3 regions of the Streptomyces sp. NPDC104381 genome follow, and region 1 is predicted to be linked to each of the others. Evidence: riboswitches for the same ligand, from Rfam matches in the RefSeq annotation. Region 1 holds a riboswitch; each other region holds the start of a gene.
The links. Region 1 has a riboswitch for cobalamin ahead of ACZ607_RS04790 (cobalamin biosynthesis protein). Riboswitches for the same ligand answer to the same signal wherever they lie in the genome.
Positions count from the first base shown of each region.

Region 2: another riboswitch for cobalamin. It lies ahead of ACZ607_RS18305 (energy-coupling factor ABC transporter permease); the one in region 1 lies ahead of ACZ607_RS04790 (cobalamin biosynthesis protein).
Region 3: another riboswitch for cobalamin. It lies ahead of ACZ607_RS15170 (ribonucleoside-diphosphate reductase subunit alpha); the one in region 1 lies ahead of ACZ607_RS04790 (cobalamin biosynthesis protein).

Region 1 is NZ_JBVJNK010000001.1:1,070,154-1,073,350, reverse strand. It holds gene ACZ607_RS04800 (inorganic phosphate transporter) at 1-1,195, shown strand, start outside; gene ACZ607_RS04795 (hypothetical protein) at 1,208-1,429, shown strand; cobalamin riboswitch at 1,579-1,707, shown strand; gene ACZ607_RS04790 (cobalamin biosynthesis protein) at 1,836-2,780, shown strand; gene ACZ607_RS04785 (cobyric acid synthase) at 2,777-3,197, shown strand, end outside.
Region 2 is NZ_JBVJNK010000005.1:112,558-115,754, reverse strand. It holds gene ACZ607_RS18315 (caspase, EACC1-associated type) at 1-1,084, opposite strand, end outside; gene ACZ607_RS18310 (hypothetical protein) at 1,098-1,553, opposite strand; cobalamin riboswitch at 1,744-1,926, shown strand; gene ACZ607_RS18305 (energy-coupling factor ABC transporter permease) at 1,957-2,667, shown strand; gene ACZ607_RS18300 (energy-coupling factor ABC transporter substrate-binding protein) at 2,664-3,020, shown strand; gene cbiQ (cobalt ECF transporter T component CbiQ) at 3,025-3,197, shown strand, end outside.
Region 3 is NZ_JBVJNK010000004.1:303,019-306,215, forward strand. It holds gene ACZ607_RS15170 (ribonucleoside-diphosphate reductase subunit alpha) at 1-1,788, opposite strand, end outside; cobalamin riboswitch at 1,925-2,047, opposite strand; gene ACZ607_RS15175 (GNAT family N-acetyltransferase) at 2,100-2,600, opposite strand; gene mctP (monocarboxylate uptake permease MctP) at 2,719-3,197, opposite strand, start outside.

The DNA of each region.
Region 1 (3,197 bases):
TTTCACGAACGGTTTCCACGACACCGCCAACGCGATGGCCACCACCATCTCGACCGGCGCACTCAAGCCCAAGACAGCGGTGGCCATGTCCGCCGTTCTCAACCTCGTCGGCGCGTTCCTGTCGGTGGAGGTCGCCAAGACGATCTCCGGCGGGATCATCAATGAGAACGGCCTCAGAACCGAGGTCATCTTCGCCGCGCTCGTCGGCGCGATCCTGTGGAATCTGCTGACCTGGCTGGTCGGCCTCCCCTCCAGTTCCTCCCACGCACTGTTCGGCGGCCTCATCGGCGCCGCGGTCATGTCGGCCGGCTGGTCCTCGATCAACGGCGGCACCGTCGTCACCAAGGTCCTGCTGCCGGCCATCGCCGCGCCGGTCGTCGCCGGTGTCGCCGCCCTCCTGGCCACGAAGCTGACGTACCGCCTCAACCGGAAGATCACCGACGAGGCGCAGCTGAAGTCGACCGCCAAGGGCTACCGCGCCGGCCAGATCGCCTCGGCCGGGCTCGTCTCGCTCGCCCACGGCACCAACGACGCGCAGAAGACCATGGGCATCATCACCCTGGCCCTGGTCACCGGCGGAGTCCTCTCCCCCGGGTCCAACCCTCCGGTCTGGGTCATCGCCTCCGCCGGTATCGCGATCGCGATGGGCACCTACCTCGGCGGCTGGCGCATCATCCGCACCATGGGCAGCGGCCTCACCGACCTGCGTCCGCCGCAGGGCTTCGCGGCCCAGACCAGCGCGGCCACGGTCATCCTGGCCTCCTCGCACCTCGGCTTCTCGCTCTCCACCACCCAGTCCTGCTCCGGCGCCGTCATGGGCGCGGGCCTCGGACGCAAGGGGGGCGTGGTCCGCTGGTCCACCGCCACCCGGATGTTCGTCGCCTGGGGCCTGACCCTCCCGGCCGCCGGGCTGGTGGGCGCGGGCGCCGAGTTCCTGACCAAGCAGGGCCCCTGGGGCGTCGGCGTGGTCGCCGTCCTGCTCGTCGCGGGCTCGGGCGCCATCTGGCTGCTGTCGCGCCGCAAGCCGGTCGACCACACCAACGTGAACGCGGGCACCGAGCCCGCGGGTGTCGTCACCACCGCGATCTCGGCGGTCAGCCCGCCGCCCGCCGGTGCCGTCGTACCTGAGCTCAAGACCACCATCTCGGCCCCGGCCCAGCCGGCCGGAACCCCGGCCGACCCGGCCACGGTGTAAGGAAGCGTCCGCATGAAAATCGACTGGGCAGCTCTCGCCTCCGTCTTCGGCGTCAGCCTCGTGGTGACCGTCGCGCTGGTCGGCCTCTTCACCCTTGGTGTCACCGGCCTCGCCAAGCAGACGCCGTCGGCGCGGGGCGGCGGTTCCACCGCCCTCGCGCGCACCGGCGCGTACGCCTGCTTCGCGCTGTGCGCGGCGGCGGTCGCGTACGGGATCTATCTGATCGTCGCCTGACGCCCCTCGGGCACCCTCACCGGCCGGACACACCCCGTGTGTGTCCGGCCGGTGTGCGTCTCAGCACACTGAAGGCCCGCAGGTCAACGGCAGGTTGACGGGCGTTCGCGGGGCGTGGTGGACTGCCGGAGCCATTTACGGCGACAGGAGAGGAAGCCGGTGCGAATCCGGCGCGGTCCCGCCACTGTCACCGGGGAGCAGCCTCCACACGGAAGTCACGGTCCGCCACCGCGGACTGGAAGGCCGGAGGAACTGCGGATCCGGGAGCCAGGAGACTCTCGTCGCCGGTCACGTCGAACCAGGGCGCGGACCCTGAGTGAGGACATACGCCATGCCGGGCTGCCCCGCGTCGGTCGCCGCACCACCTGTCACCGAGCCCCTTCGAGGCACGACGGCCGGCTGACCCGTGCGAGCCGACCGCATCTTCGCGTACGGCGCCGCCGCCGGCCTGATCGGCGACCTGCTGCTGGGTGATCCCCGGCGCGGGCACCCCGTCGCCGCCTTCGGGCGCGCGGCGGCGGCCGTCGAGAGCCGGCTGTGGCGCGACCACCGCGGCCGGGGTGCCCTGCACACCCTCGTCTGCGCGGGGGGCGCCACGGCCGCCGCCGCGCTGGCGGCCCGTGCCGTACGGAACCGTCCCGCCGCCGCCGTGGCGCTGACCGCCGCCGCCACCTGGTCCGTCGTCGGCGGCACCTCGCTGGGCCGCGAGGCCCGCGCCATCGGCGGGGCGCTGGCCGCCGGGGACGTGGAGCTGGCCCGGGAACGCCTGCCGCATCTGTGCGGCCGTGACCCGCAGTCGCTGGACGCGCGGCAGATCGCCCGCGCCGTGGTGGAGTCCGTCGCCGAGAACACCTCCGACGCCGTCGTGGGCGCCCTGGTGTGGGGTGCGCTCGGCGGGGTGCCGGGGCTGGTCGGCTTCCGGGCCGTCAACACCCTGGACGCCATGGTCGGGCACAAGTCGCCCCGCCACCGGCGCTACGGCTGGGCGTCGGCCCGGCTCGACGACGTCGCCGGCTGGCCGGGCGCCCGGCTCACCGCCCTGCTGGCCGTTGCCGCCGGGGGGCGCCCCCGCGCGGCCGTCCGGGCCTGGCGGGCCGACGCGGGCCGGCATCCGAGCCCCAACGCGGGCCCGGTGGAGGCCTCGTTCGCGGGAGCGCTCGGCGTACGGCTCGGCGGCACCCTCGCGTACGGCGGGCGGGTCGAGCACCGGCCCGTGCTCAACGGCGAGGCGGGCCGGGACGTGCGGGTGACGGACATCGAACGTGCGGTGCGGCTGTCGCGCCGGGTGAGTGTGCTGGCCCTCGCCGTCTGCGCGGTGGGGCGGCTGGCCAGGGGACGGAGAACGGCATGAGCGGCGGGCTGCTGGTCGCGGGGACCACCTCGGACGCGGGCAAGAGCGTCGTCACGGCGGGGATCTGCCGGTGGCTGGTGCGCCGGGGGGTGAAGGTCGCGCCGTTCAAGGCGCAGAACATGTCGCTGAACTCGTTCGTCACCCGGGAGGGCGCGGAGATCGGGCGCGCCCAGGCGATGCAGGCGCAGGCCGCCCGGGTGGAGCCCTCGGCGCTGATGAACCCGGTGCTGCTCAAGCCGGGCGGTGACCGCTCCAGCCAGGTCGTCCTGATGGGGAAGCCGGTCGGCGAGATGAGTGCGCGCGGCTACCACGGAGGGCGCCAGGAGGCCCTGCTGGGCACGGTCACGGACTGTCTGGAGCAGCTGCGGTCCACGTACGACGCGGTGATCTGCGAGGGGGCGGGCAGCCCCGCCGAGA
Region 2 (3,197 bases), on a different contig from region 1:
TCGGCAGGGCCTCGAGGGCGCGGAGGTAGTGGTACGCCTCCCCGAAGGCGGTCGTCTCCTCCGGGCTTGCCCCCAGTGCCCTGACGAGGTTCTCCAGACCGGCCCAGTGCGCGGGCAGGGCGCGGCCGGACAGCCACCGCTCGACGGTGGACTCCCCCTGGCCCCCGTCCGTGGCGCCGACGGCATCCTTCCCGAACGCCACGGCGAACATCGCGGCCGGTGGCCAGTCGGCTTCTCCGGCCCTGGCCCTCAGAGCCTTCAGCTGTTCCCCCAGATCGGAGCGGGAGGTGACCTGGTCCAGCCGGTCGAGGATCGGGGACGGCTCCGGCGCTGAAACCCTCTGTGTCCTCGCCGCCTTCGCGATGGTCACCCGGTATTCGAGTTCCGCCCACATCTGCGGCCGCTGCCTCACCCCGGCTGCGAGGATCCGTTCGTAGACGTAGTCGTACAGCTCGTGGACACTGATCGCCCCGTCCCTGTCGAGATCGGCCTCCCCGGTGCGGAGGCCTTCGATCACGGCTCCGGTGAACCTGGACCTGCCCGGCTCCAACGCGCTGACGTGATCGCCCTCCCAGGCGTATTCGGTGCGGTTGGTGGCCGTGATGACCGCACGCCCGTGCCCGGCCAGTTCATCGCGTACGTGGACCGTGGTGTCACCCTTGGTGCCGTGCAGGAAGGCCCCGCTGTAGCAGCAGTCCAGGAGCAGGACGATGGACCGGGCCCGGCACCGGCGCATCTGGATCTGCAGGAAGGAACCGGAGACGGCGGTGGAGGCGAGGAGCTTCTGGTCGGTGTCCCGCGCCGCGAAGTACAGCTCTCCGTTGTCGTTCTTGATCCCGTGGCACGACAGGTGCAGCAGCAGGAGGTCGTCCCGGCTCCGGTCGAGGAAGAACTCCTCCATCGCCCGGCTCACCTCGCCGTGGCGGCCGTCGATCACCGTCCGCACGGCGAAGTCACCGACCTGAGGGTCGCTGAGCACCTCGGCCAGACCTTCGGCGTCCGGCGCCGGCGAGCGCAATCGGCTCAGACCGGGGGTGTCGTAGCGACCGGTCGCGATGAGCAGGGCAAACCGGCCCCCGGGCATCGTGTGTCCCCCTTCAGACTTGCTCGGCCGTCCCGGATCGCGGCACCGATGCGTCCGGGCCCGGGCGTGGCACGGTTTCCACCGCGCTGCGCGATGGGGTGTGCCGGGAGATGAACTCCTCGATCAGTCGGCGCTGGTCGGCCGATGACACGGCTTCCACCTCCAGGCTGTCCTCACCCACGGTGATGCTGATCCTCCGGACCGGCCGGTTCTCGATCCACGCGTGCAGCAGGTGCACCAGACTACGTACCACGAACGGCGCCGCCGTCACCAGCAGGGCACCCAGGGTGATCACCTCGCCCGGTTTGGCTCCCTCCGGCGCCCCTCCCGCCCGTTCCAGCACGACGCCGTCGAACTCCTGCTCCAGCAGGTGCTCGCGCAACGCGAGCGTGCACGACTCCAGTTCCTCCGGATCGCTGTCAGGGCCGCCCTCGAGCACCACCCGGATCCGACTCGCCGTACTGCTCACTGTGCCCCCACGTACTCGACGAGCGATCAGCGTAGCCAAAACTTCCCCGCGGTACCCCGGCCAGGGGCGATTCGCGTACACGCGGCGGGTCGACGTCATACGCCGGGGTGCGGCTCGCACCGTCGGCCGCCTGCTCGACCGCCCTCTCCCAGGGGTGTCGGGCGCGCTTGTCATCGTCCCCCACCTGGCACTACTGTCACCACGCCTTGGTGATCGGGAAATCGGTGTGATGCCGGTGCGGCCCTCGCCACTGTGATCGGGAAGTCCGGCTCCGGCCCTCGCGGGCAGCCACTGGGTCCTTGTGACCCGGGAAGGCGGAGTTCGGGCGGTGGTACCCGTAAGCCAGGAGACCGGCCAAGGCACTTCAACCATCCACGAGGTGCTGGAGAGGGTCTGCTGAGCCATGCACATAGCCGAGGGTTTTCTGCCTCCGGCGCACGCGATCGCCTGGGGTGTCGCGTCCGCGCCGTTCGTCGTCCACGGAGTCCGGTCACTCACGCGTGAGGTCAGGGAGAACCCTGAGAGCACGCTGCTCCTGGGGGCCTCCGGGGCCTTCACGTTCGTACTTTCCGCTCTCAAGATCCCTTCTGTGACCGGGAGTTGCTCGCATCCCACGGGTACGGGTCTGGGGGCCATCCTGTTCCGTCCGCCGATCATGGCGGTGCTGGGCACCATCACCCTGCTGTTCCAGGCGCTCCTGCTCGCCCACGGCGGTCTGACCACGCTGGGCGCCAACGTCTTCTCGATGGCGATCGTCGGCCCCTGGGCGGGGTACGCGGTCTACAAGCTGCTCCGCCGGTACGACGTACCGCTGATGGTGGCGGTGTTCTTCGGCGCGTTCGTCGCCGACCTGTCGACCTACTGCGTCACCAGCGTGCAGCTGGCGCTCGCCTTCCCGGACCCGGGCAGCGGGTTCCTGGGCGCGCTCGGCAAGTTCGGCTCCATCTTCGCGGTCACACAGATCCCGCTCGCGGTGAGCGAGGGGCTTCTGACGGTGCTGGTCATGCGACTCCTCGTGCAGTCCAGCAAGGGGGATCTGACCCGGCTGGGCGTGTTCCTCTCGGGCAGGCAGAACCGGACCAGGACGGCCGAGACCGAGGCGGTGGCCCGATGAACAGGAACACGAAGATCAACGCCCTTCTGCTGGTCGTGGTGGCCGCGCTGGCCGTCCTGCCGCTGGCCCTCGGCCTCGGCGACGGCGAGAAGGAGCCGTTCACGGGGGCCGACGCCCAGGCCGAGACGGCGATCACCGAGATCGACCCCGACTACGAGCCCTGGTTCTCCCCGCTGTACGAACCGCCGTCCGGCGAGATCGAGTCGGCGCTGTTCGCCCTGCAGGCCGCGCTCGGCGCGGGCGTCCTCGCCTACTACTTCGGCCTGCGGCGCGGGCGCCGTCAGGGCGAGCTGCGGGCGGCCGTGCGGCAGGACGGCGATGCCGTCGGGGAGTCCGCGGCCCGGGGGAACTGAGCGCGTGCTGCCGATCGACGCGGCGGCGCACAGCTCTCGCTGGCGCCGCCGCCATCCCGTGGACAAGGCCGTGCTCGGTCTGGGTCTCACCGTTCTGGCGATCTCGCTGCCGCCGTGGCCCGGTGCCGCCCTCGTCCTCCTCACCGCCGTCGCCGTGCTGCTGGGGCCGGCCGGTGT
Region 3 (3,197 bases), on a different contig from region 1:
GCGCAACGCGTCCCAGCGCTCCGGCCAGTTCAGCTCGGTGTCGTAGTGGTCGGGGTGCAGCACACCGCGGGCGGCACGGGTCTCGGCCCAGGCGGGCAGGGGGCCCGACCTCTCGGCGAGGTCGCAGGAGGCCTCGTACGCGGCGAGCATGATCCGCTCGGAGATCTTCGTGGAGAGCGCGCGGGCCTCGGGGGAGTCGAAGGGCAGGCGCAGCTGGAAGAAGACGTCCTGGAGGCCCATCGCGCCCAGACCCACCGGGCGCCAGCGGGCGTTGGAGCGGCCCGCCTGCTCGGTCGGGTAGAAGTTGATGTCCACCACGCGGTCGAGGAAGGTCACCGCCGTACGGACGGTGGCGTCCAGCCGCTCCCAGTCGATGGTGCCGTCGGCGACGAACGCGCCCAGGTTGACCGACCCGAGGTTGCAGACGGCCGTCTCGCCGTCGTCGGTGACCTCGAGGATCTCCGTGCAGAGGTTCGAGGAGTGAACGACGCGGCCCGGCTCGGCGGTCTGGTTCGCGGTCCGGTTGGACGCGTCCTTGAACGTCATCCAGCCCTGGCCGGTCTGCGCCAGGGTCCGCATCATCCGGCCGTACAGCTCCCGCGCCGGCATCGTCTTCCGGGCCAGGCCCTTGGCCTCGGCCGCGCGGTAGGCCGCGTCGAACTCGTCGCCCCACAGGTCGACCAGCTCGGGGACCTCGGCGGGGGAGAACAGCGACCAGTCGGTGTCCGCGTCGACCCGGCGCATGAACTCGTCGGGGATCCAGTGCGCCAGGTTGAGGTTGTGCGTACGCCGCTGGTCCTCACCGGTGTTGTCGCGGAGCTCCAGGAACTCCTCGATGTCCGCGTGCCAGGTCTCCAGGTACACGGCGGCGGCACCCTTGCGCCGGCCTCCCTGGTTGACGGCGGCGACCGAGGCGTCCAGCGTCTTCAGGAACGGCACGATGCCGTTGGAGTGTCCGTTGGTGCCGCGGATGAGCGAACCCCGGGCACGGATGCGGGAGTACGAGAGCCCGATGCCGCCCGCGTGCTTGGAGAGGCGCGCGACCTGGTGGTAGCGGTCGTAGATGGAGTCCAGCTCGTCCTTGGGGGAGTCCAGCAGGTAGCAGGAGGACATCTGCGGGTGCCGGGTGCCGGAGTTGAAGAGGGTGGGCGAGGAGGGCAGGTAGTCCAGCCGGTTCATCAGGCCGTACAGCGCGGCCACTTCCTCCAGCGCGCGCTCGGAGTTGTCCTCGGCGAGCCCGGCGGCGACGCGCAGCATGAAGTGCTGCGGGGTCTCCACGACGTCCCGGGTGAGCGGGTGGCGCAGCAGGTACCGGCTGTGCAGCGTCCGCAGCCCGAAGTAGCCGAAGCGGTCGTCGGCGCCGTCGGCGAGCGCCCGGTCGACCAGCGCGTCGAGGGCGGCGGCGTGCAGCGCGACGAACTCGGCCGTGCGGTCCGCGATCAGGCCCTCGCGGTGACCGACGGCGACCGACGCCGAGAAGGAGACGGCGCCCTGGCCCGCGGCCTCGTCCGCGATGGCCCGGGTGAGGAGCCGGGCGGCGAGCCGGGAGTAGGCGGGGTCCTCGGAGATCAGGCCGGCGGCGGCCTCGGTGGCCAGCGAGCGCAGCTCCGCCTCGTCCGACCGGGCGTTGCGGCCGCGCAGTGCGGCGGCGGCCACCCGTCCGGGGTCGGTGTCCGGCAGATCGGCGGTGAGGCCGGTCAGGGTCCGCAGCAGTGCGGTCCCGGGCGCGTCGGTCGTGCGGTCCTCGGAATCCGTGGCTGAAACCGGGTCGGCTGGCGCGATGGTCACTGGGGCTATCCCTCGCTCGGCTCAGGGCCTGCGGGAGCGGGGCAGCCGGACACGGCGGCGCCCGGGAAGGGCGGCACGGCGCACGGCGTCCACCGGCCCTCCGCGGGGCCCGGACGTCTCGGCGCCCGGATCGGTCGAGCCGGGCGCACTGTCGGCAGGTCTTCGGACTTCGGATGCGCGAAAGCACACCGATCACACCGTTGCGGGACAGTTCCGGATTCTCACCGGATTCCCCTGCGGCGACAGCGAGGTCGAGCATACATGTGGGGGCTCCTGAATGAAGAAGCCCCCACATGTTGTGTCGTGATGCGTCAGAGCTCCAGGCGGAATGTCAGGAGTGAGAGGCCCGGCAGAGGGCACCAGTCCCGCTCAGGGGTCCGTACGAAGCCGAGACGGCGGTAGATCCGGTGGGCGCCCAGCATGGCGGGGGCCGTCGACAGGACGATGCCCGAGACCCCCGCGGCGGCCCGTGCCCGCTCCACACAGGTCCGTACGAGCGCCTCACCCACGCCCCGGCCACGGGCCTCCGGTGAGACGGCCAGCATGCGGAACTCGGCCTCGTCCTCCCCGGCGATGTCCGCCCACGGGCTGCCGGGCGCGACGTACGTGACACCGCCCAGCAGCCGGCCGTCGGCGTCCAGCGCGACCAGCACCTCGGCCTCGGCGGCGCGCCGCCCGACGGCGCGGAGCTGCTCCAGATAGGGGTCCTCGGCGCCGAAGTCCAGGAGCCCGTCACCGAGGTACGCCTGGGCGGTGATCTCACCCAGGTCCTCGAACTGGGCGGGCCGGGCCGGCCTGATCGCTATGTCCATGCAGAGCAGTGTGCCGCAGCGGGCCGCTCCGGCGCGTCCCCGTTTCCGTGGGCCGTGACGACGCCGTCCCGGCAGGGCGGACCCTGCCGGGACGGCGTCACACGTACTGCCGGGGCGGTCAGTGGCCGCCCGGGGCGCCCGCCGTGGCCGGCGGGAGCTCGACCTGGACACCGGGGTCGCCCGCGTCCGCCGTGTAGTCGGCCGGCGAGGTCTCGTCCACGCCCGCCGGCGCCTTCACCGCGTTGAGGACGACCGTCAGCACGACCACCACGACGACGTTCAGCACGAAGGCGGTGAGGCCGATGTAGCCGATCTCGCCGATACCCGGGATCTCCTTCGAGGAGCCGCCGAAGTGCTTCTGGGTGGGGCTGGCGACACCGTAGGCGGCCACCGTGCCGTAGATCATGCCGACCGCCCAGCCCGCGATGAGGGCCCAGCGGTGGAACCAGCGGGTGAACAGACCGCCCACCAGGGCCGGCATCGTCTGGAGGATCCAGATGCCGCCCAGCAGCTGGAAGTTGATCGCGACCGTCTTGTCCATGGTCAGGACGAAGGCGAGCGCACCGACCTTGACCAGCAGCGAGACCAGCTTGGAGA